4 regions of the Bradyrhizobium sp. CCGUVB23 genome follow, and region 3 is predicted to be linked to each of the others. Evidence: predicted binding sites of a transcription regulator. Region 3 holds the regulator's gene; each other region holds the start of a gene.

The links. The regulator LexA, encoded in region 3, represses DNA repair genes until DNA is damaged. The targets are predictions, from matches to a motif close to TGTTCNNNNTGTGTTCNG.
Region 1: ruvC (crossover junction endodeoxyribonuclease RuvC) is a predicted target of LexA. The motif match lies at 1,581-1,598, and genes of this name have one in related genera.
Region 2: NLN62_RS05700 (PA0069 family radical SAM protein) is a predicted target of LexA. The motif match lies at 2,988-3,005, and genes of this name have one in related genera.
Region 4: NLN62_RS27115 (ribonuclease T2) is a predicted target of LexA. The motif match lies at 2,651-2,668, and genes of this name have one in related genera.

What each region holds. Positions count from the first base shown of each region.
Region 1 covers NZ_JANADQ010000001.1:2,908,070-2,912,925, forward strand. Annotated here, with positions in the region: gene NLN62_RS13270 (cytidine deaminase) at 1-361, opposite strand, end outside; gene ruvA (Holliday junction branch migration protein RuvA) at 409-1,026, opposite strand; gene ruvC (crossover junction endodeoxyribonuclease RuvC) at 1,023-1,550, opposite strand; gene NLN62_RS13285 (YebC/PmpR family DNA-binding transcriptional regulator) at 1,764-2,510, opposite strand; gene NLN62_RS13290 (methyl-accepting chemotaxis protein) at 2,709-4,451, shown strand; gene NLN62_RS13295 (methyl-accepting chemotaxis protein) at 4,672-4,856, shown strand, end outside.
Region 2 covers NZ_JANADQ010000001.1:1,206,020-1,210,875, reverse strand. Annotated here, with positions in the region: gene NLN62_RS05710 (YncE family protein) at 1-261, opposite strand, end outside; gene NLN62_RS05705 (phosphoketolase) at 413-2,809, opposite strand; gene NLN62_RS05700 (PA0069 family radical SAM protein) at 3,027-4,190, shown strand; gene NLN62_RS05695 (ribonuclease HII) at 4,384-4,856, shown strand, end outside.
Region 3 covers NZ_JANADQ010000001.1:9,028,981-9,033,836, forward strand. Annotated here, with positions in the region: gene NLN62_RS42340 (hypothetical protein) at 1-16, shown strand, start outside; gene NLN62_RS42345 (hypothetical protein) at 118-294, opposite strand; gene glp (gephyrin-like molybdotransferase Glp) at 521-1,732, shown strand; gene lexA (transcriptional repressor LexA) at 1,908-2,606, shown strand; gene NLN62_RS42360 (hypothetical protein) at 2,774-2,980, shown strand; gene NLN62_RS42365 (hypothetical protein) at 3,195-3,632, shown strand; gene NLN62_RS42370 (ComEC/Rec2 family competence protein) at 3,641-4,856, opposite strand, start outside.
Region 4 covers NZ_JANADQ010000001.1:5,894,671-5,899,526, forward strand. Annotated here, with positions in the region: gene NLN62_RS27100 (outer membrane protein) at 1-328, shown strand, start outside; gene NLN62_RS27105 (cold-shock protein) at 401-616, opposite strand; gene NLN62_RS27110 (23S rRNA (adenine(2030)-N(6))-methyltransferase RlmJ) at 867-1,727, opposite strand; gene NLN62_RS27115 (ribonuclease T2) at 1,912-2,604, opposite strand; gene NLN62_RS27120 (hypothetical protein) at 2,709-3,176, opposite strand; gene NLN62_RS27125 (hypothetical protein) at 3,358-3,663, shown strand; gene NLN62_RS27130 (DUF3617 family protein) at 3,703-4,239, shown strand; gene NLN62_RS27135 (ATP-binding protein) at 4,300-4,856, opposite strand, start outside.

The DNA.
Region 1 (4,856 bases), 6.1 Mb from region 3:
GCTCGCGGCCATTGTCGGGAACGATGACCCGCGCCTTGGCGTCGTAATCGTGGATCAGCTCGCGGCAGATGCCGCAGGGTGAGACGACGGCGATGTCGCCGGGCTCGTCCGGCTTGGGATGGCGCACGGCGACGATCGTCTCGATGCCGCGGTCACCGGTCTCCGTAATGGCGCGTCCGATCGCGATCGCCTCGGCGCAGACTGCAATGCGGCCGATATAGGCGTCGATGTTCACGCCGGTGACGATGCGGCCGTCGCGCGTGCGCATAGCAGCGCCCACCTCCTGCCAGTCGTTGCGATAACGCTCGCTGATCGCGGCGGTCGCGGCGGCGATGAGTTCCTTGTCTTCGTTGCTCAGCATGGCGGAAAATGCATTCCTTCGTCAGTCAGCGGGCCGCGCAGGATAGTCTATTTCGACAATTCTTTCAGACCCAAACGGATGAGCTGCGCGGTTTCCGCATTCTCGCCGGCATTGCGTGACGCCGTGGCGATGGCGGCCGCCGCCTGCGGCTGGCCGTAGCCGAGATTGACCAGCGCGGAGATCGCGTCCGCGACGGGCCGCGGGGCACGCTGGTCGTCGACGGCGCCGGCGAGATGAACGACGTGCGGATCGACATTGGCAAAGGCCGGCGCCTTGTCCTTCAACTCGGTGACGATGCGCTCGGCCACCTTGGGACCTACGCCCGGCGTGCGCGACACCGCGGCCTTGTCGCGCAGCGCGATCGCGTTCGCGAGGTCGGAAGGCTGCAGCGTGCCGAGCACGGCGAGCGCGACCTTGGCGCCGACCCCCTGCACGGTCTGGAGCAGGCGAAACCATTCGCGCTCCTGGTCGGTGCGGAAGCCGAACAGCTTGATCTGATCCTCGCGGACATAGGTCTCGATCGAGAGCACGGCCGCTTCGCCGGGCGTGGGCAGATGCTGCAGCGTGCGGGTCGAGCAATGCACCTGATAGCCGACGCCGCCGACGTCGAGGATGACGAAATCCTCGCCGTAGGAATCGATCAGGCCCTTGAGCTTGCCGATCATATCCCCACCACCTTCAGCCGCAGGGCGGCACTTTGGCGGTGATGGGCGTGGGTGATGGCGATGGCGAGCGCGTCGGCGGCGTCCGCCGACGGCGGCTCGGCTTTGGGCAGCAGGATCTTCAGCATCACCGCGATCTGGTTCTTGTCGGCGTGACCGGCGCCGACCACGGTCTTCTTGACCTGGTTGGGCGCGTATTCGGCCACCGTGATGCCGAACATCGCGGGCGCCAGCATGGCGACGCCGCGGGCCTGGCCGAGTTTGAGCGTCGCAACGCCGTCCTTGTTGACGAAGGTCTGCTCGACGGCGGCTTCCATCGGCTTGTGGTGGGAGAGCACAGACGCGAGCCCCTCATGGATCGCGAGCAACCGGCTCGACAGCGCCAAGCCCTCAGGCGGTTCCACCGAGCCGCAGGCGACATAGACGAGGCGATTGCCGTCGGCCTCGATCACGCCCCAGCCGGTGCGGCGCAGGCCGGGGTCGATGCCGATGATGCGGACGGGATGGCGAATCGGGAGCGCGGTCATGGGCCAGTGATAGCGGCTGGCCGGAGGGAGGGAAACAGAAACGGAACGCAAGTCCCCGGGGAAGTATGGTCTCGTGCCCCGGGCGCAGCGCAGCACGCAGTGATGCGCTGCTGAACCGGGGCCCATCTCTGCATCGGCAGACTGGGAAGCGTGGGTCCCGGCTCTGCGTCGCACCGCTTCGCAGTGCGCCGCGTCCGGGACACGAGAGCCGCTTTATCCGCCCATCTTCGCCATCAGCGCGTCGGAAATCTCGAAATTGGCATAGACGTTCTGGACGTCGTCGTGCTCGTTGAGCAGGTCCATCAGCTTGAGGAGCTTCTCGCCGGTCTCGTCGTCGACGGCCACCGTGTTCTGCGGCTTCCAGATCAGCGCGGCCTTGCGCGGCTCGCCGAACTTCGCTTCGAGCGCCTTGGCCACATCGCGGTAGCTTTCGGTCGAGGCGTAGATCTCATGGCCGTTCTCGCCCGAGATGACGTCGTCTGCACCGGCCTCGATCGCGGCATCGAGCACCGCGTCGTCGGAAGCGACGCTGCGGTCATATTCGATGATGCCGGTGCGGTCGAACATGAAGGAGACCGAGCCGGTTTCGCCGAGATTTCCGCCGGATTTTGTAAAGAAGGAGCGGATGTCGGAGGCGGCGCGGTTGCGGTTGTCGGTCAACGCCTCGACGATGACGGCGACGCCGCCGGGGCCATAGCCCTCGTAGCGGATCTCGTCATAGTTCTCGCCCTCATTGCCGAGCGCCTTCTTGATGGCGCGCTCGATATTGTCCTTCGGCATGTTCTCCTGGCGCGCCGCGATCACGGCCGCGCGCAGGCGCGGATTCATGTTGGGGTCGGGCGTGCCGAGCTTGGCCGCGACGGTGATTTCGCGGGCCAGCTTGCCGAAGAGCTTCGACTTCTGCGCATCCTGCCGCCCCTTGCGGTGCATGATGTTCTTGAATTGGGAATGTCCGGCCATGCGTGGTCTCTGAGGAATCGTCAGCCAAGGTAAGGGGATGGAGCGCGGGCCTTATAGGCCGCGAGCCCCCCGGAATGAAAGAGCATACTTGAAGGTAATATCGTAGGGCAGCTGCCGCGCCATCAGGCACCTGTTAACCCTGACTTCATTTCGGGATGTGAAAATATCCACGTCCCGTCCCCCGACAAGAGCGACCTGATGGCCTTCGGACTACTTCGGAAGCGTCTGCCGGAACAGGCTGCGGCTACGCCGCAGGTGGCCCAAGCCGTCGCCGAGCCCGCTGCTGCGCCGGAAGGCGATTCAGCCAAGGAAATTCTTGAGCTTCTGGAACTCGAGCTCGGCGCGATGATCCGCCAGCTCGAGCGCGCCGCCGAATCGGTCGCCGGCGGGGCGGAAGCAACCGCCAACACGCTCGCGACCATCCGCGAGCGCACCGATGCCCTCACGGGGCGCAGCAGCGCCGCGCAATCGACCGCGACCACCTTTGCCAGCGCGGCCGAGAAATTCACCCAGTCCGCGCAGGGCATCGGCGCCCAGGTCCGCGAGGCCGGCAAGCTTGCGGATGCTGCGAGCGCCGCCGCGCAAGAAGCCCGCGCCAATGTTGACCGCTTGCGCGAATCCTCCGCGGCGATCGGCAACGTCGTCAATTTGATCGCGCAGATCGCGCGCCAGACCACGCTGCTCGCGCTGAACTCGACCATCGAGGCAGCGCGCGCCGGCGCGGCCGGAAAAGGCTTTGCCGTCGTTGCCACCGAGGTGAAGGCGCTCGCGGTGCAGACCCAGAGCGCGACCGAGGAGATCACCAGGAAGATCGAGGCACTGCAAAAGGACGCGGCAGGCTCGGCGGAAGCCGTGCACCGCATCTCACAGGCGATCGAGGCGATCCGCCCGGTGTTCGACACCGTCAATGGCGCGGTCGCCGAGCAGACCGCGACCACCAGCGAGGTCTCCGGCAACGCGGCAACCGCATCGAAATTCATCGTATCCGTCGGCGACAGCGCCGCCGAGATCGATGCCGCCACCAAGGCGGCGGAAGCCCATGGCGAAAGCGTCTCCAGCGCCGGCAAGGCTGTCACGATGTTCGCGCAGAAGCTGAAATCGCGCTGCGCCGTGCTGCTCAGGCAGAGCGACGGCGACGACCGCCGCAAGACCGAGCGCCTGCCCTGCCATCTCAAGCTCGAGATCAAGGGCCGCCGCGCGACGATACCGGTCTACGAGATTGCGATGGACGGCGTCCTGATCGGCGGCGCGGATGCCGCGAGGCTTTCGGTGCACGAGACCATCGACGGCGTGCTCCAGGATATCGGCGCCTGCCGCCTGCGCGTCGCCGAGCAGTCCAAGGCCGGCGCGCGGGCGCAGTTCCAGGCGCCGAACGCCGAGCTGCGCGAAAAAATCGAGGACAAGCTCTGGTCGATCCACGAGGAGAACACGGAATTCGTGACCCGCGCGATGGAAGCGGGCGCCGCGCTGACGAGGATATTCGAGCAGGCAGTCGCGCGCGGCGAGGTCAGGCTCGACGATCTCTTCGACACCGATTACGCGGAAATCGCCGGTACCAATCCGCAGCAGTACCGCACGAGATATCTCAACTGGGCCGACCGCGCCCTCCCCTCCTTCCAGGAAGCATTCCTGGCGAAGGATCAGCGTATGGCGTTCTGCGCCATGGTCGACCGCAACGGCTTCCTGCCGGTGCACAACAAGATCTATTCGCATCCGCAACGCCCGGGCGATGTCGCCTGGAACACAGCGAATAGTCGCAACCGGCGCATCTTCAACGACCCGGCGGGCCTCGCTGCGGCGCGCAATCTGCGCTCTTACCTGGTGCAGAGCTACGCGCGCGACATGGGCAACGGCAACACGGTGATGATGCGCGAGATCGACGTACCGATTCGCGTGCAGGGCCGGCACTGGGGCGGGTTCCGGACGGCCTACAAGCTCTAAAGCATGATCCGGAAAAGTGTGAAGCGGTTTTCCGAAAAGATCATGCACAAACAACAACCTAAAGCGCGATGACGGTTCATCCAAATCTCATCGCGCTTTAGTGCACGCTCAGGCAAGACGGCAAAGCGCGAATCAGCATTAAAACGAATCACGCTTTGAAATGGGAATGGGAATGCCGTTTGTGAGTCGATAGTCGACTCCGGCTGGAGGAAGTTCGAATATGTCCGTCGTGCAGCGTGCAGTCATGGACACGTCATCCAACCGGACGCTGGCCGAACGCCTCATAGACCAGCTCGCCGATCGCATCGGCGGCCTCGGGGTTGAGCTCGCCGACATCGCCGGCAACGTCCAGGAGGTCGCCAATCGCGTTGCCAGCCAGTCGGAGCGGTTCCACCATCTGCAGAA
Region 2 (4,856 bases), 7.8 Mb from region 3:
TGGTGTGATTTGCAGGTTCGTGGGCGGGCCCAGCAGAGAGTTCGCCAGCGGTAGGCTCGCGCGAATCCTGGGTTTGGCGGGATTGGAAATGTCCAAAACCAGCACAGCATCGTTGCCCGGAGCGCCATTCACCTGGCCCTCGGGACCATAGGTGATCTTGCTGTCAAGGCCGATCAGGATGTCGTTGGTTCCAGCCATTGCCGGGCTGCCGGCGACGAGGCCAGCCAAGCAGGCGGCGCAAAGAGCACTGCGTAAATTCATGATGCGATTCCTCCCACCCGGCTCATTTCTGGATGAGCCTGTCACTCTACCTTACCTTGCAGGTTTTGCAGATAGCAATCATTACCGCGCCGACGGCGCCGGGACATTCGCCAGGGCCTTGATCTTTGAACCGCGTGACGACTGCTTCGGGTCACGTCGTCACGCCCCGACTGTTCGGCCACACCCAGTTGCGGATCTCCGGCATGTCCTCGCCGTGCTCGCGCACGAAAGCCGAATGCTTGAGCAGAGCATCTCGGAACTGCTGCTTGACGTCTGCCGCCTTCGTCGCGAGGCGCGGCACACGCTCGATCGCCTCGATCGCGAGATGGAAACGGTCGAGCTCGTTGAGCACGACCATGTCGAACGGCGTCGTCGTCGTGCCTTCCTCGTCAAAGCCGCGCACATGCATGCCGGCGTGGTTGGCGCGGCTGTAGGTGAGGCGATGAATGAGATAGGGGTAGCCGTGATAGGCGAAGATCACCGGCTTGTCGCGCGTGAACAGCGAGTCGAAATCGCGGTCGCTGAGGCCGTGCGGATGCTGCTCCTTCGGTTGCAGCGTCATGAGGTCGACGACGTTGACGACGCGGATCTTCAGATCCGGTAGCGCCTTGCGCAAGAGATCGACCGCGGCGAGCGTCTCCACCGTCGGCACGTCGCCGGCGCAGGCCATCACGACGTTGGGCTCGCCGTCGGCAGCTTCCGTGCCGGCCCAGGTCCAGATTCCGATGCCGGCGTCGCAATGCGTCGCCGCGTCCTGCATGGCGAGCCATTGCGGCGCGGGCTGCTTGCCGGCAACGATGACGTTGATGCGGTCGTAGGTGCGCAGACAGTGATCGGCAACCCACAGCAGCGTGTTGGCGTCCGGCGGGAAATAGACGCGGACGATGTCGGCCTTCTTGTTGGTGACGAGATCGACGAAGCCGGGGTCCTGATGGCTGAAGCCGTTATGGTCCTGGCGCCAGACATGCGAGGTCAGGAGATAATTGAGCGAGGCGATTGGCCGACGCCACGTCAGCTCGCGCGACACTTTCAGCCATTTGGCGTGCTGGTTGAACATGGAGTCGACGATATGGATGAAGGCCTCGTAGCAGGAGAAGAAGCCGTGGCGTCCGGTGAGCAGATAGCCCTCGAGCCAACCCTGGCAGAGATGCTCGCTCAGCACCTCCATGACGCGGCCATCCTGGGCGAGGTGAACATCATAAGGTTCGGTCGGCTCCATCCAGACCCGTTCGGTTGCCTCGAACACGGGGTCGAGCCGGTTTGATGCGGTCTCGTCCGGACCCATGATGCGGAAGTTGCGCGCATCCGCATTCAGCCTGACGACGTCGCGCAGGAATTTGCCGAGCTCGCGCGTCGCCTCCGCGACCGTCTTGCCCGGCTCCTTCACCTCGATGGCGAAGCTGCGGAAATCGGGCAGCTTCAGCTCGCGCTTCAACAGCCCGCCATTACCATGCGGATTGGCGCCCATGCGGCGATCGCCTTCCGGCGCGAGCGCCTGAAGCTCGGGAATGAGCGCGCCGTTGCGATCGAACAGCTCCTCCGGCGCGTAGCTTTTCATCCAGCCTTCGAGCACCTTCAAATGCGCGGGATTTTCCCGGCAATTGGCGACCGGCACCTGATGGGCGCGCCAGAAACCTTCGACCTTCAGCCCGTCGACCTCCTTGGGGCCGGTCCAGCCCTTCGGTGAGCGCAGCACGATCATCGGCCAGCGCGGCCGCTCGATCGTGGTCCTTGTTTCGCGCGCATGCTGCTGGATCGAGCGGATGCTTGCCAGCGCCACGTCGAGTGCGTCCGCCATGATCCGGTGCATCGTCTTGGGATCGTCACCCTCGACGAACAGCGGCTCGTGGCCAAACCCGCGGAAGAGATCGCGGAGCTCCTCGTCGCGCATCCGTCCGAGCACGGTAGGGTTGGCGATCTTGTAGCCGTTGAGATGCAGGATCGGCAGCACCGCGCCATCGTGCGCGGGATTGACGAACTTGTTCGAATGCCAGGACGCCGCGAGCGGCCCGGTCTCGGCTTCGCCGTCACCGACGACGCAGGCGACGATCAGATCGGGATTGTCGAGCGCCGCGCCATAGGCGTGGACCAGCGCGTAGCCGAGCTCGCCGCCCTCATGGATCGAGCCCGGCGTCTCCGGCGCCGCGTGGCTCGGAATGCCGCCGGGGAAGGAGAACTGCCTGAACAGCTTGCGCAATCCGTCCGTGTCGCGCCCGATGTCTGGATAGATCTCGCTATAGCTGCCTTCGAGATAGGTATTGGCGACCATGCCCGGGCCGCCATGACCGGGACCGCAGATATAGAGCACGCTGAGATCGAGTGTGCGGATCGCGCGGTTGAGATGGGCATAAATGAAGTTCAGCCCGGGTGTCGTGCCCCAATGGCCGAGCAGGCGCGGCTTGATGTGCTCGGGCCGCAGCGGCTCGCGCAGCAGTGGATTGTCCAAAAGGTAGATTTGCCCGACGGATAAGTAGTTTGCGGCGCGCCAGTAGCGATCGAGCAGGTCGATATCGCCCGCGCTGGCGCGCTCTTGTTGTTTGCTTGTCATGATAAAGCTGACCCTGTTGCGTCGATCGTCACCAACACGGTTCCGCTGCGATCGATCCGTTGCCAACGCTCGGCATCAAACGTCATTGCGGCCGGCACCCTTTGCGGGAGGTCAAAATTCCGCGCGCGAAGTTTGGGCGGCTACTTTGCATGGGGTTGTTTTGCGGTTTTTGAATTGATGTTCTTGATTTGTTCCTTTTGCGTGTTATCTTGGCTTCATGAGTCGAGCATCCTCTCATGCCCTCAAGCACCCGCCGGTCACGGCGCCCTCCGAGCCGGCGGGTGCGCCTTCCGCCTTTCCTGAGCTTGCCGTCGCGATCGACCGCGAGCGCAGGCGCGGGCGGGGCGCCCAGTCCAACGCCAGCGGCCGTTATGAGGCCGAGGCGCGCGTTGCCTTTGACGACGGCTGGCAGAGCCTGGAGGAATTGCCGCCGTTCAAGACCACGGTGGCGGTCGATACCTCTCGCAAAGTGATCACCCGCAACGACTCCCCCGACATCGGCTTCGACCGTTCCATCAATCCCTATCGCGGCTGCGAGCATGGCTGCGTCTACTGCTTCGCGCGGCCGACCCACGCCTATCTCGGGCTCTCGCCGGGGCTCGACTTCGAGTCAAAGCTGTTTGCCAAGCCCGAGGCGCCGGCGCTCCTGGAGAAGGAACTCGCCGCGACCGGCTATGAGCCGCGGATGATCGCGATCGGCACCAACACCGATCCCTATCAGCCGATCGAGCGCGAGCGGAAGATCATGCGCGGCATCCTGGAGGTGCTGGAGCGCGCGGGTCATCCCGTCGGCATCGTGACGAAATCGGCGCTGGTAACGCGTGACATCGATATCCTCTCGCGCATGGCCAGCCGCAACCTTGCCAAGGTCGCGATCTCGGTCACGACGCTCGATCCAAAGCTGGCGCGCACCATGGAGCCGCGCGCCTCGACACCGCCCAAGCGGCTGGAGGCGCTGAAGCAGCTTACGGAGGCCGGTATCCCCACGACCGTGATGGTCGCTCCCGTGATCCCTGCGCTGAACGATTCCGAGATCGAACGGATCTTGGACGCGGCCGCGCATGCGGGCGTCAAGGAAGCTTCCTACGTGCTGCTGCGGCTGCCGCTCGAGGTCCGCGACCTCTTCCGCGAATGGCTGATGGCGAACTATCCGGATCGCTATCGCCACGTCTTCACCCTGATCCGCGACATGCGCGGCGGTCGCGACTACGACTCGAAATGGGGCGAGCGGATGAAGGGCACGGGTCCCATGGCCTGGACCATCGGCCGCCGCTTCGAGATCGCCTGCGAGCGCCTCGGCCTGAACAAGCGCCGCTCCAAGCTGACAACGGACCACTTCGCCAAGCCGAAGCGCGGCGGCGAGCAGCTGAGCCTGTTCTAGGGCGAAGGCGCAAAATGCCTCCACATCGTCATTGCGAGCGCAGCGAAGCAATCCAGAAATGCATCTGCAGCGACAGTCCGGATTGCTTCGTCGCTCCTCGCAAATGACGGAGGATGGGCTGGCGTCTGAATAACGGGAATTATCCCGAGTTCCCGGTTGCGCCGGCCTGAGCCGCGTGCGCACGATCCCGGCCATGATTCGGGACAAATCCGCCAGCAAGCCGGCCAAGGACGCCGCGAAGAAAGAGCCCAAAGCGGCCGCGAAGGAGCCCAAGGGCACCGTCAAGGGCGTCATCGCGATCGCGCCGCCGAGCTTTCGCCGCGAGCGCGCGCTGATCAAGCGCGGCGTATGGCCGGTCGCCGGCTGCGACGAGGCGGGGCGGGGGCCGCTGGCGGGACCTGTGGTCGCGGCCGCCGTGATCCTCGACCCGAACCGGATCCCGCGCGGCATCGACGATTCCAAGCGCCTGACGGCCGAGGAGCGCGAAAAGCTGTTCGACAAGATCTGCGCAACCGCGCAGGTCTCTGTCGCCGTCGCCTCGCCGGCGCGCATCGACCGCGACAATATATTGCGCGCCTCGCTCTGGGCGCTGAAGCGCGCAGTGGTGGCGCTTCCCGAGGCGCCCCGCCACGTCTTCGTCGACGGCCGCGACAAGCTCGATACGTC
Region 3 (4,856 bases):
AACGGGAGCCACCTGATGCTAGCCGTGAGCCTGGTCGTCGCCGTGGCATGTTTGGCCACCGTCATCCCCGTCTTTCTCGTCATCGAGACGATCGCGCGGCGGCCGCGCTAGGCGCATTCAACCGCGCTTGGGTTGGGGCCGATCGAGACGCTGCCGTTGCGCGCGCATGCGGCTCGTCTTCTCCTTGAGTGCCTCGATCTCCTCGTCGAGCTTTGCGCTCCTGGATTTCGGCGGCTCATCGCCGCGCAGCTTCTCGAGCGCCTTCTCGACCGACAGCTTTGAAGTCTCTGCCATCAAGGCCTCCCAGACGTCTATTGACGCGCCTGCATGCGGTCGCGCGCAGCAATTCTGAGCCGGAAGCAGGACGACGCGATATTGTCCCAAAGGGCATCCCGCCGTCCTGCTGCTGGAGCGACATTTCATCTCCACCTTCGTGATCGCCCCTTTTGCCTCGACGCCCGCACTCGGCTAGAACGCAACGCGACCTGTCCTTACGATTTGCTCTGCAGGAGTTTTGCCCGTGGCCCTGATGCCGGTGTCCGATGCCCTCGCCGCGGTGCTTGCGGGCGTCGTGCCCGTGGCTGAGGAGATAGTCGCGCTGGATGCGGCCTGGCATCGCGTGCTGGCGCGCGACGTCGCGGCCAGGCGCACGCAGCCGCCGCAGGCGATGTCGGCGATGGACGGCTATGCGGTGCGCGCCACCGACGCGACGAAGGTGGGTGCAGAGCTCACCGTGATCGGCGAGGTCGCGGCCGGCCGGCCGTTTGCGGGAACGGTCGGCGCGAGCCAGGCGGTGCGGATCTTCACCGGCGGCGTGGTGCCCGATGGCGCGGACGCGGTGGTGATCCAGGAGGACACCGTCGCTGACGGCAAGCGCGTCACGATCAAGGAGGCCGCGATCGTCGGACGGCACATCCGCCCCGCCGGCGTCGATTTCCGCGAGGGCGACGTGCTGCTCCGACAGGGAGCCCGGCTGACCGAACGCGACCTCTCACTCGCCGCCGGCATGAACCATCCTGAGCTTGCCGTCCGCCGCCGGCCCAGGGTCGCGATTCTCGCGACCGGCGACGAACTGGTGATGCCGGGCTCGACGCCCGGCGCGGGCCAGATCGTTTTTTCCAACGGCTACGCCTTGCACGCGCTGGCGCGGGCCGAGGGCGCCGAAACGTTCGATCTCGGCATTGCAGCCGATACCGTTGCGGCGACCACCGCCGGTATCCGCCGGGCCCGCGAGAGCGGCGCCGACATCCTGATCACGACCGGCGGGGCCTCGGTCGGCGACCACGATCTGGTCAGGCCTGCGCTTCAGGCCGAAGGCTTCGAAATGGCGTTCTGGAAAATCGCGATGCGGCCGGGCAAGCCCATGATGCACGGCCATCTAGGCGCGATGCGGGTGATCGGCCTGCCCGGCAATCCGGTGTCGTCCTATGTCTGCGGCTTCCTGTTCATGGTGCCGTTGATTCGCGCGCTTGCGGGCCGCTCGCGCGTTCATCACCGCCGCGAGCGCGCCGTGCTCGGGCGTGACGTCGGGCCCAACGATGTCCGCGAGGACTATCTGCGTGCCAGGCTCGAGGAGCGCGAGGACGGCACGCTCGTGGCCGTTCCGGTCAACCACCAGGACTCCTCGCTGCTTGCGAATCTCGCTATGGCACAGGCACTTCTCGTGCGCGCGCCATTCGCGCCAAAGGCCGAAGCAGGCACGCCTTGCGAGGTGTTGCGGCTGCCCTTGTGAGTGCGATCTGATTCGCGCGTGACGCGAACTTCGCCGCGTTCACACAAAATTAAGTGGTTGCGGAACACATATCGAACATATAGTGTCCGTTCATGATTTGTTTCGAGCATCTAGCGGCTTCTGCTGAATCTGACGTCTCGGAATCGAACGACATCAACCGGGGGACTTGGTCGAGATGTTAACGCGCAAACAATACGAGCTTCTGCGGTTCATCAGTGAGCGCCTCAAGGAAAGCGGCGTGCCGCCCTCCTTCGACGAAATGAAGGACGCGCTCGATCTGCGCTCGAAGTCGGGCATCCATCGCCTGATCACCGCGCTGGAAGAGCGCGGCTTCATCCGTCGCCTGCCCAACCGCGCGCGCGCCATCGAGGTCATCAAGCTGCCCGAGCTTCAGGCTGCAGGCGCCGGCCGCCGCGGCTTCACGCCGAGCGTCATCGAAGGCAATCTCGGCAAGGTGCGGGGCCCAAGCGCTACTGTCGACGAGGGCGAGCGTCCGGTCGCCGTGCCCGTGATGGGACGGATCGCGGCCGGCACGCCGATCGAGGCGTTGCAGACCCGCAGCCACACCATCAGCGTACCGCCGGACCTGCTCGGCTCGGGCGAGCACTATGCGCTCGAAGTGCGCGGCGATTCGATGGTCGACGCCGGCATCCTGGATGGCGACATGGCGCTGATCCAGCGCAACGAGACCGCGGATACCGGCGACATCGTGGTGGCGCTGATCGACGACGAGGAAGCGACGCTCAAGCGCTTCCGCCGCCGCGGTGCGTCGATCGCGTTGGAGCCCGCGAACACCGCCTATGAGGTGCGCATCCTGCCGCCGAACCGGGTGAAGATTCAGGGCAAGCTGATCGGGCTGTACCGGAAGTACTGATTGCCCGGCAGATTGCCGGCCATCGCGCAGCGACGCGGGCGGACGGATTGTCCGCTCCGGCGGAATGGTGTTTCCGCTTCCACCGCGATTATCCTCACACCTGCGCAGAGCTAATCCTCAAGCACCGCAAGCGCGAATGCGCGGTGCACGATAAAGAGGAAAAAACCGTGCGACAGATGATTTTGGGCGTGTTCTCGGCGGCCTTGCTCGCGGGCTCGGCCTCCGCGAGCGATGCAGCGCAACACCACTGTGCCATCCGCAAGACGGAGCACGCGGTAACCAGCGCGCCATTCCGCAATTCCAACAATGCGATCGCACCCGCGCCGCAGGTGAGCTGGCCCTATTCAGGGTACTCCGCTCCTGCCGGCCGCTGATGGAAGCTCGCGTGAGTGAATGGTGTGAACCAAGATAGACTAACAGCGAGAGGCTTTGTTCCTGGTTTGCCGGGAAAGATAATGTGATCGGGCGACGCGCACACGGGCCGCAGATTTGCCCACAAACGCGATACACTCGAAGGCTTCCAACTCTGATAGAGGCCTGCGCCTCCGGGGGGGCGCGGACCTGCTATCTCGCATGAGGAGCACTCCGATGTGTGACTACAGCCTACATGCCGTTGCGACCCGCCCCGCTCAAGTCGGCGAGACGATCGTCACGACAACCTTCCGCGGCACCTCGACGCGTGGATTTGCGTCGGAGCGTGATCTCTCGGTTGCCGTCTGCCTCCTGCCGGGCACCGAGCTCGCCTTCGCCGACAACGTCCGCTACGACAATCGCTGGATCTGGACACGCACCGTCAATTCCCGCGTCGGCAAGTTCGGCAAGGTCGATCCGCACATTCCCGATCGTCATCATGATGCGATCGAATTCCCCGACGGCAACTACGTGCTGGTGACGCAGCTCGTCGAGGGACAGCGTGCCACCGTTCTGCAATTGCCGGTGACGCAGCCGCTCGGCGAGAAGACAGAGCAGCCCGCCGTCGAGCAGCACACGACCACGACGCCTACGACACGCCTGCCGATCGGCTGACGCGTCTTTCAATCCTCGGCCTGCAGGTCGGCCTCCGACGGCGTAGCGTCCTTGCTGCGTGGAGTAGCCGGCCGCGGTGCGAGGCTGAGCTCGAAATCGCTATCGCCGGCCTCAGCCGGCGACCAGGGGCGGTTTGCGCCCCTTGCTTTCACCGTTTGCAGCGTGAAACCGTCGCCCTCGCGCGATAGGGTGAGCGCGCCTTGCGTCTTCAGACGCTCGCGATCCACGACCATTGCCGCGCAATCGGTTGCTGCCGGCTTCGCCGTCACCACCAGCGCGGCGCGGCTGCAATCATCCGCCAGCGCGTCGACACGCAGCGAGAGCGCGACCAGACGACCATCAGCGAGCGGCGTCACGCAGCCGGCCTCGTCGCATGAGACGCCGTCGGCGAGCGAGGTAGCGGTTGCGCTGCGCGGATCGGCATCGGCTGCAAGCCACTCCTTGAGGAGAAAATTGTCCTTGCCGGTTCGGATCAGGTGCAGTTGGCGGTCCCTGCCGCGCACCGCGACGCTGTGGCCGTCGCCCGCGATCAGGATGTCGGGCTGGCGCACGTGCAGCGTCGAACCAATCGAGAGCGCGAGCACGATGGCGCCCGTCCAGCGCAGCGGCGTGCGCAACAGGCCCATCACGATGAGGCCGATGCTGGCGGCAATCAGCGGACCGGTGCCGAACGCGGCGATGCGGCCGACCGCGCCCGGCAACGCCGCGACCCAGCGCGTCACAACGACCATCCAGTCGATGCCGATCCCCATCAGCCACCAGAACACGCCATCGAGCCCGAACGGCGCTGCGATCAACCCCAAAAGTCCGGCGGGCATCACCAGCGCCGAGACCACCGGCATCGCCGCGAGATTGGCGAGCACCCCGTAAGGCGTGACGCGGTGGAAATGGAAGGCGGCATAAGGTGTCGTCGCAAGCCCCGCGATCAGCGAGGCCATCAGCAGCATGACGAGCTCGCGGCCGCCCCACAGCGCGATGCGCGCTGTAGCGGAGTGATCGGGCGAGGCAAACAGGTTCGGCATACCGATCTGCACCAGCGCGACGAGGCCGAGGGTCGCAGCAAACGACATCTGGAAGCTCGGATGCACGAGAGCCTCCGGCGCGACCGCGAGCACGATCAACGCCGCGACTGCCAGCGTGCGGAAGGTGATGGCACGCCGATCGACCATCACCGCGATCAGCACCACCGCCGTCATGAAGAACGAGCGCTGCGTCGCAACCTCC
Region 4 (4,856 bases), 3.1 Mb from region 3:
CGATACGTTCGCGCCGTGGAAGTTTTCCAATCCCTGGTTCGGAACGTTGCGCGGTCGCGCCGGCTACGCCTTCAACAACATCCTGTTCTACGGCACCGCCGGTCTTGCATTCGGCGAGTTGCGTGCGGAGACTTTTGGCTGGACGGAGTCGCACACCACGGTGGGCTGGACTGCAGGTGTCGGCGCCGAGTTCGGCATCGCGCAGAACTGGAGCGCCAAGATCGAATATCTCTTCCTCGATCTGTCTTCGAGCCAGTTCGCGATCACCGGCGTGTCGAACGGCTATAGCGCCAGCGTGGTGCGTGCAGGCGTGAACTATCACTTCTGATAGCTAAAGAAGAAAATACCGGACCTAAACCTCCCGGCCTCGCGGCCGGGACTTTTTTGCGTCAGGCTTCGCCTAAGAGAGGATCACCAGGTTGACCGCCTTGGGTCCCTTGCCCTTCTTGTCCGGCTCGACTTCGAAAGTGATACGCTGTCCTTCGGTGAGGTCCTTCAGTCCCGCCCGCTCCACCGCCGTGATGTGAACGAAGACGTCGCGACCGCCATCGTCCGGCTTGATGAAGCCGTAACCGCGCTCGCCGTTGAAAAATTTAACCGTGCCCGTCATGGCCATCGGGACTCCTCCCCCGCATTGCTCCTCCGCCGTGATGCAGACTCGCACCTCGGCATGACCGGACATACGAGCCCGGGAGCTGGCCACCCTTGGACGGACGTGTCAGTCCGCCTGGATCCTTCTGAGGCCTTCACTCCGCCGCAACCATTCGCGGAAGCGGAACGCAAAGCCAGTCACGGGACACAGCATAATACGGTTCTTTGCAGATTGACTACCGTTCATGCATAGTTTTCCCAATAGGTGTACTACTTTAGGGCTTCGGTACCTCCAGGCGGAAACGGGCCGCGCCGCCCTGGCCGAGCGGCTTTTCGAGCTCCGGCAGGATGGTCTTGAGCTCGCCCTGCAGCGTAAAGGGTGGGTTGACGATCAAAAGCCCCGTCGTGACGAGTGGTGCGTCGGTACTTTGCGGTGCGACGCTGAATTCGAGCCGTAGGCATTTCCCCTGAGGCTTGGCTGCGGCTGCAGCCCGCGCCACAGCTTGCGCGAGCGCGTCGGTGGCGCGCCTGGATTTGACGGGATACCAGATCACATAGATGCCGGTCGGCCACTTGGCGTACGCTTCGGAGAAGGCCTCACCGAGACGCTCGAACTCGTCCTTGGCCTCGAAGGGCGGGTCGATCAGCACCAGACCGCGCCGCTCCTTCGGCGGCACGAAAGCCGGCAGCGCAACCCAGCCGTCAAGATCGACCACGCGCGCCTGCGTGTCGCGACGCAGCACATCGATCAGCGCCTTGCGCGCCTTCGGCTCGAGCTCGCAGGCGACGAGGCGGTCCTGCGGCCGCAACAGGCCACGCGCGATCAGCGGCGATCCGGGATAGGCCTTCAATTCGCCGCGCGGATTGAAGGCGCGGACGATGTCGAGATAGGGCTTTGTGAGTGCGGCGACCTCGTTGGACAGACGTGCCTGCATGACGCGGGCGATGCCGGTCAGCCACTCGCCGCCGCGCCGCGCCTCGTCGCCTTCGAGATCGTAGAGGCCGGCGCCGGCATGAGTGTCGATGACGCGGAATGCGGCTGGCTTGTCCTGGAGATAGGTCAGGATGCGCGCCAGCACGATGTGCTTGATGACATCGGCGAAGTTGCCGGCGTGAAAGGCGTGGCGGTAGTTCATGTCGGACAGTTACGACATCGCGCGATGAAAGTAACGGTTGTCATTCCGGGACGATGCGACGGGACCGCAAGCGCGGCCCGGAGCATCGAACTATGGTGCGCAATTGCGCACCTGAGAATCCCGAGATTCCGGGTCTGGTGCTGACGCTCCATCCCGGAATGACGGAGAGAGTGTGCGGCTGAGGCTAACCGCCGCGGATCGGCGGCATCGTCACCTGGTCGCGGCGGCAGGCGCGGCGGTCGAGCTCCTCGCAGGAGCGGAATTGCAGGTCCTTGTTCAGGCAGATGCGCACCTCCGACAGCCGCGTCCGGTTGCACGTCACTGAAACGGCCGAGCTGCTCAGCCCCGGATTGGCCTTGATGAAGGCCTCCTCGACATCGGCGGGCGCCACGGTCTTGGCCTGCGACAGATCGAGATATTCGGCCGGAATCTTGATGACGGCGCGCGCTTTCCGGATGGTCTCGAAATAATTGCGGTCCGACAGGCCCGAGCAGGTGCCGTGCTTGTCCCATTCGTTGAAGATCAGCCCCGGCGCCGGCATCAGGTCGAGCATGGAAGAGACGATGTTGCGGTTCAGCCGCGGCGCCGGCCGCTGGCAGTACTCCGGAAAGCCGTTCTCATATTGCGGCCACAGCCCGTGCACCACGAAGGCGTAGGGCCGTCCGCCGCACTGGATCTGGGAGCGGCCGCCGCGCTCGGCTGCCTCCTCGCAGAACGACGGCGACCAGGACAGCGACAGCACATAGAAATCGAATTCGCCGGGCGCATTCTGCCGCCTGTCCTGCGCCATTGCACTGCCGGCCAGCGCGACAAGGCCGGCGGTGAGCGCGAGGGAGATCAGAAAACGGGACAGGGAATGCAATCTGGAATGAAACATGACGACGCCCTTCAACTAGACTGTGCAAGAGAGCCTAGCAGGCGACGAGAACATTTCAAGAACAAAATGGACGACGCCCGCCTTGGCGCGACGATTCGCCCGAATCAGGGTTTTGCCGCCCGGCAGGCGGGATTGTACGCCCAGTTGCGGTCGAGACCGACCACGCACCATTCGACGCCCTGGCCGAAGCCGGCAAAGCCGCCGTCCTCGAGGATCGAGAAATGCACCCTGCGCACCTTGCCGTCGCTGAGCATGGCCTCGCCCGTGCAGTAGCGGCGCGGAATGTTGTCGGACTGCCAGGGCCGGAAGGCGGTCTCGTGGACCCCCGCGAAGCCCGTGATCTTCAACGACGAATTCCAGAACGAGCTTTCTTTCTCCCAGAACTGGGTGGCGATCGTCGGCAGTGCCTTGTCGCAATCCGCGACGCGGCCGTCATAGCGGGGGCCATCGAGCCAGAAGTTCAGCTCCAGCGGATTGGCGGCCTTGGCCTCGGTCAGCGACAGCGCCCCCAGGACGAGGCCGAATACCGCGGCAAAGCGGAGCGATTTCAGGGAGGTGACGAGGTCGCGCATGGGCAATCCAGGAGGCATGGTTGCAAGCAACGGACCGTGCCGCGAAGGTGGGGAGAGGTCAAGTGCAGCCGGGCAACACTCGCTGACGAGTTGCACGCAACGTCGCGCTTGGCAGGCCTTCCGTTCTTTTCAGCACGTCCGCGGCGCCGTAGACTGGCGCCAGCCAAAGGGAGTGACGGGAATGCGAATCATTGCGGCCGCGAGCCTTCTTGCCAGCCTGGTTGTCTCGGGACTGCTGGCGGGTGCGCCGGCGCGCGCCGACATCCTTCCGGTGCCGCCCGTCAAGGGCAACGACACCGGCGGCATCATCGCCTATTCAATGGCGACGCAGGTCGATGCGCGGCAGATCGCAGTCGACCACTGCGCCCGTTACGGCAAGGTGGTGAAATTCCTCGCCGTGCAGCCCTATGACGGCGGCTACATCTCGTTCTCCTGCCGCTGGGTGCCGTATGGCGCGGCCGAGCAGCCGCTGCGCACGCTGTACTGATCCCCTTCAGACCGCAAGCTGTGACCGGGAGTTGGGCGCATGACGCGACGGCCTGTTGTTTTCTGCGCTAGCCTGCTTGTGCTCGCGATGTCGGCGACGACGGCTGCGCATGCGGTGGATCTGCCGGTGCGCAAGGCCGGCCTCTGGGAGATGAAGATGCTTCGCTCCGGCGGGCCGATGCCGGAGATGACCATGCAGCACTGCACCGACGAGAACGTCGACAAGGAGATGAACAACAACGTCTCCCCGATGGCGAAGCAGATCTGCACCAAGCAGGACATCCAGAAGACCGCGACCGGTTACGTCAGCGATTCCGTCTGCAACGTTGCCGGCACCATCACGACCTCGCATGCCGAGATCACCGGCGACTTCAACACCGCCTATACGGTGAAGAGCACCGCGCACATCCAGGGCGGCGTTGCCGGAGCTGCGGGGCACGACGCAACCACGACGATCGAGGCCAAGTGGCTCGGCCCGTGCAAGGCGGACCAGAAGCCCGGCGACATCGTGATGCCCGGCGGCTTCAAGATGAACGTCAAGGACGCGGCGAAGCTGAAGGATCTGCTGCCGAAGTAGGGTGGTAGCCGCACGGGTAGTGCACTCTCTCGCCCCGCAAGCGGCGCGAGGTACGAAATGCTACACCGGTATCCGCACCGATGCCCGCAGGCCGCCCATCGGGCTGTCGCCGAGCGTGATGTCGCCGCCATGCGAGCGCGCGATGTCGCGGGCGATCGCAAGGCCGAGGCCGGTGCCGCCTTCGTCCTGGTTGCGGGCGTCGTCCAGGCGTAGAAACGGCTTGAACACTTCCTCGCGCAGATGCGTGGGGATGCCGGGCCCGTCGTCGTCGATGGTGACCGTCAGGTAGCGGTGATCGCGCTGGCCGGTGATGGCGATCGTCTTGCCGTAGCGTGCCGCGTTGGTGACGAGGTTGGCGAGACAGCGTTTGAACGAGGCCGGCTTCACCGTCACCACGGGCAGTCCGTTGAACGCGACAGTCGCGGTGTGGCCGTGGCGCTCGGCGTCACTGCGTAATTCCTCGAGCGCCTGCGCCATGTCGGTCGGCTGCGACTGCTCGCCGGAATCGCCGCGCGCGAAGGCGAGGTAGTCCTCGAGCATCATCGACATCTCGTCGACGTCCTTGCGCATGCCCTCGAGCTCGGGATTGTCGCCGATCAGCGCCAGCTCGAGCTTGA